Regions from separate parts of the Turicibacter faecis genome, predicted to be linked through region 4. Evidence: a T-box and tRNA genes for the amino acid it is inferred to sense, from the RefSeq annotation. Region 4 holds a T-box; the other regions hold tRNA genes.
The links. A T-box is a leader RNA that pairs with one kind of tRNA and senses whether it is charged. The one in region 4 lies ahead of pheS (phenylalanine--tRNA ligase subunit alpha), so its partner is inferred to be a tRNA-Phe.
Positions count from the first base shown of each region.

Region 1: it has a tRNA-Phe gene. The T-box ahead of pheS (phenylalanine--tRNA ligase subunit alpha) is inferred to sense a tRNA for this amino acid. The anticodon was not compared.
Region 2: it has a tRNA-Phe gene. The T-box ahead of pheS (phenylalanine--tRNA ligase subunit alpha) is inferred to sense a tRNA for this amino acid. The anticodon was not compared.
Region 3: it has a tRNA-Phe gene. The T-box ahead of pheS (phenylalanine--tRNA ligase subunit alpha) is inferred to sense a tRNA for this amino acid. The anticodon was not compared.

Region 1 covers NZ_AP028127.1:2,089,588-2,091,754, forward strand. The annotation lists gene AACH31_RS10140 (ISL3 family transposase) at 1-428, shown strand, start outside; tRNA gene AACH31_RS10145 (tRNA-Leu) at 696-779, opposite strand; tRNA gene AACH31_RS10150 (tRNA-Lys) at 788-863, opposite strand; tRNA gene AACH31_RS10155 (tRNA-Val) at 869-944, opposite strand; tRNA gene AACH31_RS10160 (tRNA-Phe) at 949-1,024, opposite strand; tRNA gene AACH31_RS10165 (tRNA-Asp) at 1,043-1,118, opposite strand; tRNA gene AACH31_RS10170 (tRNA-Met) at 1,122-1,197, opposite strand; tRNA gene AACH31_RS10175 (tRNA-Ser) at 1,217-1,309, opposite strand; tRNA gene AACH31_RS10180 (tRNA-Ile) at 1,327-1,403, opposite strand; tRNA gene AACH31_RS10185 (tRNA-Met) at 1,415-1,491, opposite strand; tRNA gene AACH31_RS10190 (tRNA-Ala) at 1,519-1,594, opposite strand; tRNA gene AACH31_RS10195 (tRNA-Pro) at 1,615-1,691, opposite strand; tRNA gene AACH31_RS10200 (tRNA-Arg) at 1,699-1,775, opposite strand; tRNA gene AACH31_RS10205 (tRNA-Leu) at 1,784-1,872, opposite strand; tRNA gene AACH31_RS10210 (tRNA-Lys) at 1,907-1,982, opposite strand; tRNA gene AACH31_RS10215 (tRNA-Gln) at 1,988-2,062, opposite strand; tRNA gene AACH31_RS10220 (tRNA-Tyr) at 2,071-2,155, opposite strand.
Region 2 covers NZ_AP028127.1:1,648,759-1,650,925, forward strand. The annotation lists gene AACH31_RS07850 (CoA-disulfide reductase) at 1-138, opposite strand, end outside; tRNA gene AACH31_RS07855 (tRNA-Gly) at 231-304, opposite strand; tRNA gene AACH31_RS07860 (tRNA-His) at 309-384, opposite strand; tRNA gene AACH31_RS07865 (tRNA-Trp) at 387-460, opposite strand; tRNA gene AACH31_RS07870 (tRNA-Thr) at 473-548, opposite strand; tRNA gene AACH31_RS07875 (tRNA-Asn) at 555-631, opposite strand; rRNA gene rrf (5S ribosomal RNA) at 641-749, opposite strand; tRNA gene AACH31_RS07885 (tRNA-Leu) at 757-845, opposite strand; tRNA gene AACH31_RS07890 (tRNA-Lys) at 881-956, opposite strand; tRNA gene AACH31_RS07895 (tRNA-Gln) at 962-1,036, opposite strand; tRNA gene AACH31_RS07900 (tRNA-Phe) at 1,045-1,120, opposite strand; tRNA gene AACH31_RS07905 (tRNA-Asp) at 1,132-1,207, opposite strand; tRNA gene AACH31_RS07910 (tRNA-Met) at 1,211-1,286, opposite strand; tRNA gene AACH31_RS07915 (tRNA-Ser) at 1,306-1,398, opposite strand; tRNA gene AACH31_RS07920 (tRNA-Met) at 1,417-1,493, opposite strand; tRNA gene AACH31_RS07925 (tRNA-Asn) at 1,546-1,622, opposite strand; rRNA gene rrf (5S ribosomal RNA) at 1,633-1,741, opposite strand; tRNA gene AACH31_RS07935 (tRNA-Leu) at 1,748-1,835, opposite strand; tRNA gene AACH31_RS07940 (tRNA-Lys) at 1,871-1,946, opposite strand; tRNA gene AACH31_RS07945 (tRNA-Gln) at 1,952-2,026, opposite strand; tRNA gene AACH31_RS07950 (tRNA-Phe) at 2,035-2,110, opposite strand; tRNA gene AACH31_RS07955 (tRNA-Asp) at 2,122-2,167, opposite strand, start outside.
Region 3 covers NZ_AP028127.1:1,658,874-1,661,040, forward strand. The annotation lists gene AACH31_RS08145 (DegT/DnrJ/EryC1/StrS family aminotransferase) at 1-127, opposite strand, end outside; tRNA gene AACH31_RS08150 (tRNA-Gly) at 261-334, opposite strand; tRNA gene AACH31_RS08155 (tRNA-His) at 339-414, opposite strand; tRNA gene AACH31_RS08160 (tRNA-Thr) at 419-494, opposite strand; tRNA gene AACH31_RS08165 (tRNA-Val) at 501-576, opposite strand; tRNA gene AACH31_RS08170 (tRNA-Glu) at 591-667, opposite strand; tRNA gene AACH31_RS08175 (tRNA-Arg) at 684-760, opposite strand; tRNA gene AACH31_RS08180 (tRNA-Leu) at 769-857, opposite strand; tRNA gene AACH31_RS08185 (tRNA-Lys) at 893-968, opposite strand; tRNA gene AACH31_RS08190 (tRNA-Asp) at 987-1,062, opposite strand; tRNA gene AACH31_RS08195 (tRNA-Phe) at 1,068-1,143, opposite strand; tRNA gene AACH31_RS08200 (tRNA-Asp) at 1,155-1,230, opposite strand; tRNA gene AACH31_RS08205 (tRNA-Met) at 1,234-1,309, opposite strand; tRNA gene AACH31_RS08210 (tRNA-Ser) at 1,329-1,421, opposite strand; tRNA gene AACH31_RS08215 (tRNA-Met) at 1,440-1,516, opposite strand; tRNA gene AACH31_RS08220 (tRNA-Pro) at 1,526-1,602, opposite strand; tRNA gene AACH31_RS08225 (tRNA-Glu) at 1,618-1,694, opposite strand; gene AACH31_RS08230 (phosphatase PAP2 family protein) at 1,868-2,167, opposite strand, start outside.
Region 4 covers NZ_AP028127.1:722,259-724,425, forward strand. The annotation lists gene AACH31_RS03450 (Nif3-like dinuclear metal center hexameric protein) at 1-639, shown strand, start outside; T-box leader at 713-920, shown strand; gene pheS (phenylalanine--tRNA ligase subunit alpha) at 965-1,993, shown strand; gene pheT (phenylalanine--tRNA ligase subunit beta) at 2,017-2,167, shown strand, end outside.

The DNA of each region.
Region 1 (2,167 bases), 1.1 Mb from region 4:
ATCTTAATGCCACTCATTACTTCTATTCCAACTGCTTCAAAAAGATGATCTCTCAACAAGAAATTATTGACTTTTTATTAGCCCTAGACCCTGAACTAAAGGAGACTTATGATTTCTACCAAACTGTCCAACAGGCTATTAAACTTCGTAACCTTGAAATATTTCATCATGCCATTCAACACCCCTCTGATCTGCTTTCACACGAAATGAAAACAGCTTTAAAAACACTCACTCATTATCAAGACTATGTCAAAAATACAATTGAAACTCCTTATACCAATGGAGTACTCGAAGGAATTAACAACAATATCAAAGTCATTAAGCGAATCGCTTTTGGATACCGTAGTTTCTACCATTTCAAAGCAAGAATTTTGATTATTCATAAATACACTTTTGAACAAAAAAAGAAGAGGAATCAAACCATCTAAAGAATAGCCTAATTCCTCCCGATTATATGTATAGATTTTATTCACCCACACTATTTGACAAAGAACCCTTTTTTATATAAGGCAGCCTCCTTTATTCACAGTATAGATTGTGATTTCTATTTACTAGAGTTAAACCATGATGATATATACTAAAAAAGCATATAAAAAAAACTGGTTTATAACCAGTTTCTTTTATATGCAATGGTATTTATTCTCTAAAATAAAAAAAGATAATACTATAATAAAGATTACCTTATTTTACTATAATGGTGCGGGTGACAGGAGTTGAACCTGCACACCAAAGGTACTAGAGCCTAAATCTAGCGCGTCTGCCAATTCCGCCACACCCGCATTATGAATGGTGTCCTGCAGAGGACTCGAACCTCTGACCCTCTGATTAAAAGTCAGATGCTCTACCAACTGAGCTAGCAGGACTTTTATGGTGGAGGATGACGGGCTCGAACCGCCGACCCTCTGCTTGTAAGGCAGATGCTCTCCCAGCTGAGCTAATCCTCCATCATGGTGGCTTGGGACGGAATCGAACCGCCGACACAAGGATTTTCAGTCCTTTGCTCTACCGACTGAGCTACCAAGCCTTTTATTTATTATTTAAATGGCGGTCCAGACGGGAATCGAACCCGCGATCTCCTGCGTGACAGGCAGGCATGTTAACCGCTACACCACTGGACCTTTTGGTTGCGGGGACAGGACTTGAACCTGCGACCTTCGGGTTATGAGCCCGACGAGCTACCAACTGCTCCACCCCGCGATGTTTATTTATTTTAATATGGCGGAGGAAGAGGGATTCGAACCCCCGCGACGCTTTCACGCCCTGTCGGTTTTCAAGACCGATCCCTTCAGCCGGACTTGGGTATTCCTCCGAATAATGTATGAAAAGTGGTGGACCCTGTAGGACTCGAACCTACGACCGATCGGTTATGAGCCGATAGCTCTAACCAACTGAGCTAAGGGTCCGGTCCTATTTTTGGTAGCGGAGGAGGGACTCGAACCCCCAACCTCACGGGTATGAACCGTACGCTCTAGCCAGTTGAGCTACTCCGCCATGATACTAACATGATACTTATTTAATTGGTGGAGACTAGGGGGATCGAACCCCTGACCTCCTGCGTGCAAGGCAGGCGCTCTCCCAGCTGAGCTAAGTCCCCATTCTCTTTTTCTTTTTTAATGGTCGGGAAGACAGGATTCGAACCTGCGACCCCCTGGTCCCAAACCAGGTGCTCTACCAAGCTGAGCCACTTCCCGTTTTTTATGGCGCGCCCAAGAGGAGTCGAACCCCTAACCTTTTGATCCGTAGTCAAACGCTCTATCCAATTGAGCTATGGGCGCTATTTAGTTGGTGCCTAGGGCCGGAATCGAACCGGCACGGGTGTCACCACCCGCAGGATTTTAAGTCCTGTGCGTCTACCAGTTCCGCCACCCAGGCATATCGTTATTTCAGGCACGCGCCTTTTTCAAAATGGTGTCCTGCAGAGGACTCGAACCTCTGACCCTCTGATTAAAAGTCAGATGCTCTACCAACTGAGCTAGCAGGACATCATTGGCTGGGCTAGCTGGATTCGAACCAGCGCATGACGGAGTCAAAGTCCGTTGCCTTACCGCTTGGCTATAGCCCATTCTTAAGTGGTGGTGGGGGACGGATTCGAACCGCCGAACTCTCAGAGAGCGGATTTACAGTCCGCCGCGTTTAGCCACTTCGCTACCCCACCGTATTCTTTTGT
Region 2 (2,167 bases), 930 kb from region 4:
ATAAGGTAATCCGCAAGCCCCAAACGAAACATGCTTAGATTTTTCATACACAACAACGTCGGCTTCCTTATTCGCACGTTTTAACTTTGCAGCCGCGCTCATCCCAGCAGCAACACCACCGATTATAATCACTTTCATAATAAACCTCCCTGAATCAATATCACTGGCAGTTCAACTATTATATATGATTTTTAATAAAAAAAACACCCCGAAGGATGTTAAAATCATATTGGAGCGGGTGAAGAGAATCGAACTCTCACAGTCAGCTTGGAAGGCTGAAGTTCTACCATTAAACTACACCCGCATACTGGGGCGACTGATGGGAATCGAACCCACGAATGTCGGAGCCACAATCCGATGCGTTAACCACTTCGCCACAATCGCCATGGCAGGGGTGACAGGAATCGAACCCACACTAACGGTTTTGGAGACCGCTGTTCTACCGTTAAACTACACCCCTATTATTTAAATATGGTGCCGGAAGCAGGACTTGAACCCGCAACCTACTGATTACAAGTCAGTTGCTCTACCAATTGAGCTATTCCGGCTTTTTATGGCGCCCCAACTAGGACTCGAACCTAGGACCCCTTGATTAACAGTCAAGTGCTCTAACCAACTGAGCTATTGAGGCTTTTTTGTTGCCCAGCAACGTCCTACTCTCGCACTTTCGTACTACCATCGGCGCTAAGAAGCTTAACTTCTGTGTTCGGTATGGGAACAGGTGTGACCTTCTTGCTATCATTACTGGACCTTTTTTGGTGCCTAGGGCCGGAATCGAACCGGCACGGGTGTCACCACCCGCAGGATTTTAAGTCCTGTGCGTCTACCAGTTCCGCCACCCAGGCATTTCATCATTTCAGGCACGCGCCTTTTTTCAAAATGGTGTCCTGCAGAGGACTCGAACCTCTGACCCTCTGATTAAAAGTCAGATGCTCTACCAACTGAGCTAGCAGGACATCATTGGCTGGGCTAGCTGGATTCGAACCAGCGCATGACGGAGTCAAAGTCCGTTGCCTTACCGCTTGGCTATAGCCCATTCTTAAATGGTGGCTTGGGACGGAATCGAACCGCCGACACAAGGATTTTCAGTCCTTTGCTCTACCGACTGAGCTACCAAGCCTTTTATTTAAATGGCGGTCCAGACGGGAATCGAACCCGCGATCTCCTGCGTGACAGGCAGGCATGTTAACCGCTACACCACTGGACCTTTTGGTTGCGGGGACAGGACTTGAACCTGCGACCTTCGGGTTATGAGCCCGACGAGCTACCAACTGCTCCACCCCGCGATGTTTATTTATTTTAATATGGCGGAGGAAGAGGGATTCGAACCCCCGCGACGCTTTCACGCCCTGTCGGTTTTCAAGACCGATCCCTTCAGCCGGACTTGGGTATTCCTCCATTTTTCCATATTTATTTTGGTAGCGGAGGAGGGACTCGAACCCCCAACCTCACGGGTATGAACCGTACGCTCTAGCCAGTTGAGCTACTCCGCCTTCATTTTATATTAATTTTTCAAATATAATCTTTCTAAAAGATAATATTTTATGGCGCCCCAACTAGGACTCGAACCTAGGACCCCTTGATTAACAGTCAAGTGCTCTAACCAACTGAGCTATTGAGGCTTTTTTTATTGCCCAGCAACGTCCTACTCTCGCACTTTCGTACTACAATCGGCGCTAAGAAGCTTAACTTCTGTGTTCGGTATGGGAACAGGTGTGACCTTCTTGCTATCATTACTGGACCTTTTTGGTGCCTAGGCCGGAATCGAACCGGCACGGGTGTCACCACCCGCAGGATTTTAAGTCCTGTGCGTCTACCAGTTCCGCCACCCAGGCATTTCATTATTTCAGGCACGCGCCTTTTTTTAAAATGGTGTCCTGCAGAGGACTCGAACCTCTGACCCTCTGATTAAAAGTCAGATGCTCTACCAACTGAGCTAGCAGGACATCATTGGCTGGGCTAGCTGGATTCGAACCAGCGCATGACGGAGTCAAAGTCCGTTGCCTTACCGCTTGGCTATAGCCCATTCTTAAATGGTGGCTTGGGACGGAATCGAACCGCCGACACAAGGATTTTCAGTCCTTTGCTCTACCGACTGAGCTACCAAGCCTTTTATTTAAATGGCGGTCCAGACGGGAATCGAACCCGCGATCTCCTGCGTGACAGG
Region 3 (2,167 bases), 940 kb from region 4:
AAAGTTCCTTTTCAAACTTTACAATCTCTAAGTCACCCGCTTGCTCACCATTTAAAAACCGATCAAGAGTTATCTTTTCATTCCTCTCCTCATATAAATGCGGAGCTGCCAAACAAACTTTCTTCACTTAGTTACCCCCTCTTTCATCCATAATTCTACGACGCCTATTGCTTAGCGTTCTAAAAATATTATACCATCCTCGATTTCCACCCCGTACATGAAAATAAAAAAAACATCCCGAAGGATGTTAAAATTCATATTGGAGCGGGTGAAGAGAATCGAACTCTCACAGTCAGCTTGGAAGGCTGAAGTTCTACCATTAAACTACACCCGCATACTGGGGCGACTGATGGGAATCGAACCCACGAATGTCGGAGCCACAATCCGATGCGTTAACCACTTCGCCACAATCGCCATATGGTGCCGGAAGCAGGACTTGAACCCGCAACCTACTGATTACAAGTCAGTTGCTCTACCAATTGAGCTATTCCGGCTCTTTATGGTGGAGGATGACGGGCTCGAACCGCCGACCCTCTGCTTGTAAGGCAGATGCTCTCCCAGCTGAGCTAATCCTCCACTTTTATTCTTAATGGTGACCCGTACGGGATTCGAACCCGTGTATGCATGCGTGAAAGGCATGTGTGTTAAACCGCTTCACCAACGGGCCTTTTTAACACTTTTTATGGCGCGCCCAAGAGGAGTCGAACCCCTAACCTTTTGATCCGTAGTCAAACGCTCTATCCAATTGAGCTATGGGCGCTTTTAAGTTGGTGCCTAGGGCCGGAATCGAACCGGCACGGGTGTCACCACCCGCAGGATTTTAAGTCCTGTGCGTCTACCAGTTCCGCCACCCAGGCATTTCATTATTTCAGGCACGCACCTTTTTTTAAAATGGTGTCCTGCAGAGGACTCGAACCTCTGACCCTCTGATTAAAAGTCAGATGCTCTACCAACTGAGCTAGCAGGACTTTTATTTATTATTTAAATGGCGGTCCAGACGGGAATCGAACCCGCGATCTCCTGCGTGACAGGCAGGCATGTTAACCGCTACACCACTGGACCTTATATGGTGGCTTGGGACGGAATCGAACCGCCGACACAAGGATTTTCAGTCCTTTGCTCTACCGACTGAGCTACCAAGCCTTTTATTTAAATGGCGGTCCAGACGGGAATCGAACCCGCGATCTCCTGCGTGACAGGCAGGCATGTTAACCGCTACACCACTGGACCTTTTGGTTGCGGGGACAGGACTTGAACCTGCGACCTTCGGGTTATGAGCCCGACGAGCTACCAACTGCTCCACCCCGCGATGTTTATTTATTTTAATATGGCGGAGGAAGAGGGATTCGAACCCCCGCGACGCTTTCACGCCCTGTCGGTTTTCAAGACCGATCCCTTCAGCCGGACTTGGGTATTCCTCCATTTTTCCATATTTATTTTGGTAGCGGAGGAGGGACTCGAACCCCCAACCTCACGGGTATGAACCGTACGCTCTAGCCAGTTGAGCTACTCCGCCTTTTTATTATGGTCGGGAAGACAGGATTCGAACCTGCGACCCCCTGGTCCCAAACCAGGTGCTCTACCAAGCTGAGCCACTTCCCGATCTATTATTTTTAATGGTGACCCGTACGGGATTCGAACCCGTGTATGCATGCGTGAAAGGCATGTGTGTTAAACCGCTTCACCAACGGGCCTTCTCTCAAGACGACTTTCTTATCTTAACACATTCAACAACTTATGTCAAAAGTTTTTTTATTTTTTATTTTCTCGTTCTTTGTCGCTTTTTGGAACTTCTTAATAATATCATCCTTTAACGGGTTTGTCAAAACAATTTTTGCATTTTTTTCAAAAAAATAAAGGTAAGTCATCAATGCTTACCTTTATTTAGCCATCTAAATAGATAGGGATAACCTGCAAAGCTATAAAAAGCTAGCAATCCTCCGTATAAAAATTGATAAACCATGCCTTTAAAGGGCAAGGTTATGAGGCACCATTTTAAAATAAATAAAGATACGATTCCTATCATAAAACGAAATAACCGCATCGCAATTCGTCCCTTAACTTTGAAATTTACATATTTTTTTTCAAAGGCTACACCGACTATAAACCCTAAATATTCACCTACCATATGAGCAGGATGATGTGGTAATACTAAAAGAAAGGGAAG
Region 4 (2,167 bases):
CTAGGAGTCGGGCAAATTGGAAACTACTCACATTGTACATTTGTTTCTGAGGGAATAGGTTCTTTTAAACCATTAACAAATAGCAATCCTTTTATAGGTGAGGTGAATCAACTAGAGCATGTGAACGAGTCTAAGATTGAAGGCGTTGTTCAAGCTAGTGAAGTTCAGTCTGTGATTAGTAAAATAAAAGAGGTCCATCCTTATGAGGAAATGGCATACGACGTTTACCCACTGCAAGTGACGATGCCAGGAGCTCAATATGGACTCGGACGTGTTGGAAATATTTCAGAACCACTTGAAGCAGCAGCGTACATCAAACAGGTTAAACAAGCATTAAATATTTTGAATGCTCGATTTGTTGGAAATTTAAATAAAAAAATTAAAACGGTAGCTGTCATCGGTGGGAGCGGAAGTAGCTATTTTGGTCCTGTTAAGGCACGTAAGGTGGATTTATTTATTACAGGAGATGTTGGGTTTCATGATGCTCAGGATGCACAAGATATGGGGTTAAATGTCTTAGACGTCGGACACCATGCGGAATGTATGATGAAGCAACATGTAGCCAATCTGTTAAATGAATGGGTAGCAGGGATAGCGATCGATTCAAAAATTAGTACGGAGCCCTTTCAGTTTGTCTAATGAAATAGGGCCTAATTGATATAAGTTCTTGTACATTTTTGATGAAAAAGATATAATAGAGATTAAGAAAAATAAAAAAACGTTGAAAAAGGCATAGTAAAGAGGAATTGACTATTGAGGGAGAAAGTGTCCTAGACTGCAAACACTTTTATAGGTAAACTCTTGAATTCACCTTTGGAGTGATGCTAATCCCATCCGGTTTAAACCGTTATTGTTACTGAAGTGGCTAAGGATTTTGATCTTAGCAATAAAGGTGGTACCGCGTGTGAAACGTCCTTTTTAGGACGTTTTTTTATTTGAAAAGAATATAGATGGAGGAATAAAAATGCTAGATCGATTAAAAGAATTGCAAGTTCAAGCTTTAGCGGAAGTTGGACAAACAACTGATTTAAAAGAATTAAATAATCTTCGCGTCAAGTATTTAGGGAAAAAGGGACCCATTCAAGAAGTCATGAAAAATATGAAAGACATGGCCCCAGAAGAGCGCAAAAGTGCTGGTCAGGTTTCAAATGAAGTTAAAACGGCTATTTCGCAAGCGATTGAAAGTAAAAAAGTAGAACTTGAAGAGGTAGCAATTGCGATGCAATTGGCGAGTGAAACAATTGATGTGACACTTCCAGGTCGTCGAACACGTATCGGAGTTGTTCATCCATTACAAGCTGTGACAAATGAGGTTGAATCTTTATTTATTTCAATGGGGTATACTGTTGAAGAAGGTCCAGAAGTTGAGTGGGATCATTACAACTTTGAATTACTTAACTTACCTAAAGGGCATCCAGCACGTGACATGCAAGATTCATTTTATATTACAGAGGAGTCGTTATTACGTACGCATACTTCTCCTGTTCAAGCACGTGTATTAGAAGCGGCAAAAGGAAAAGGACCTGTTAAAATTATCTGTCCTGGGAAAGTCTATCGACGTGATGATGATGATGCGACGCATTCACACCAATTTACACAAATCGAGGGATTAGTGATTGATACAGATATTACAATGGCGGACTTAAAGGGGACTTTATTAGAATTAGCGCGCAAGATGTTTGGTGAGGATCGCGAAATTCGTTTACGCCCATCATTCTTCCCATTCACGGAACCATCGGTTGAGGTGGATGTTACATGTTCTAAGTGTTCGGGTCATGGATGTAATATTTGTAAGGGAACAGGATGGATTGAAATCTTAGGTGCTGGAATGGTGCATCCAAATGTGTTAGAAATGTCAGGATTTGATTCTAAGAAATATCAAGGATTTGCCTTCGGAATTGGGGCAGAACGTATTGCGATGTTAAAGTATGGCATTGAAGATATTCGAAATTTCTATATTAATGATTTAAGATTTATCAATCAATTTAAATAAGATAAAAGTGGGAGGCTATTTACATGTTAGTTTCAGTGAATTGGTTAAGCCAGTACGTTGATTTAAGCGATATAAATCCAAAAGAGTTAGCAGAGAAGATTACGCGTACAGGAATAGAGGTTGAATCGGTGAACGTTCTATCAACCGCTACAAATGTGGTGATTGGTTATGTGG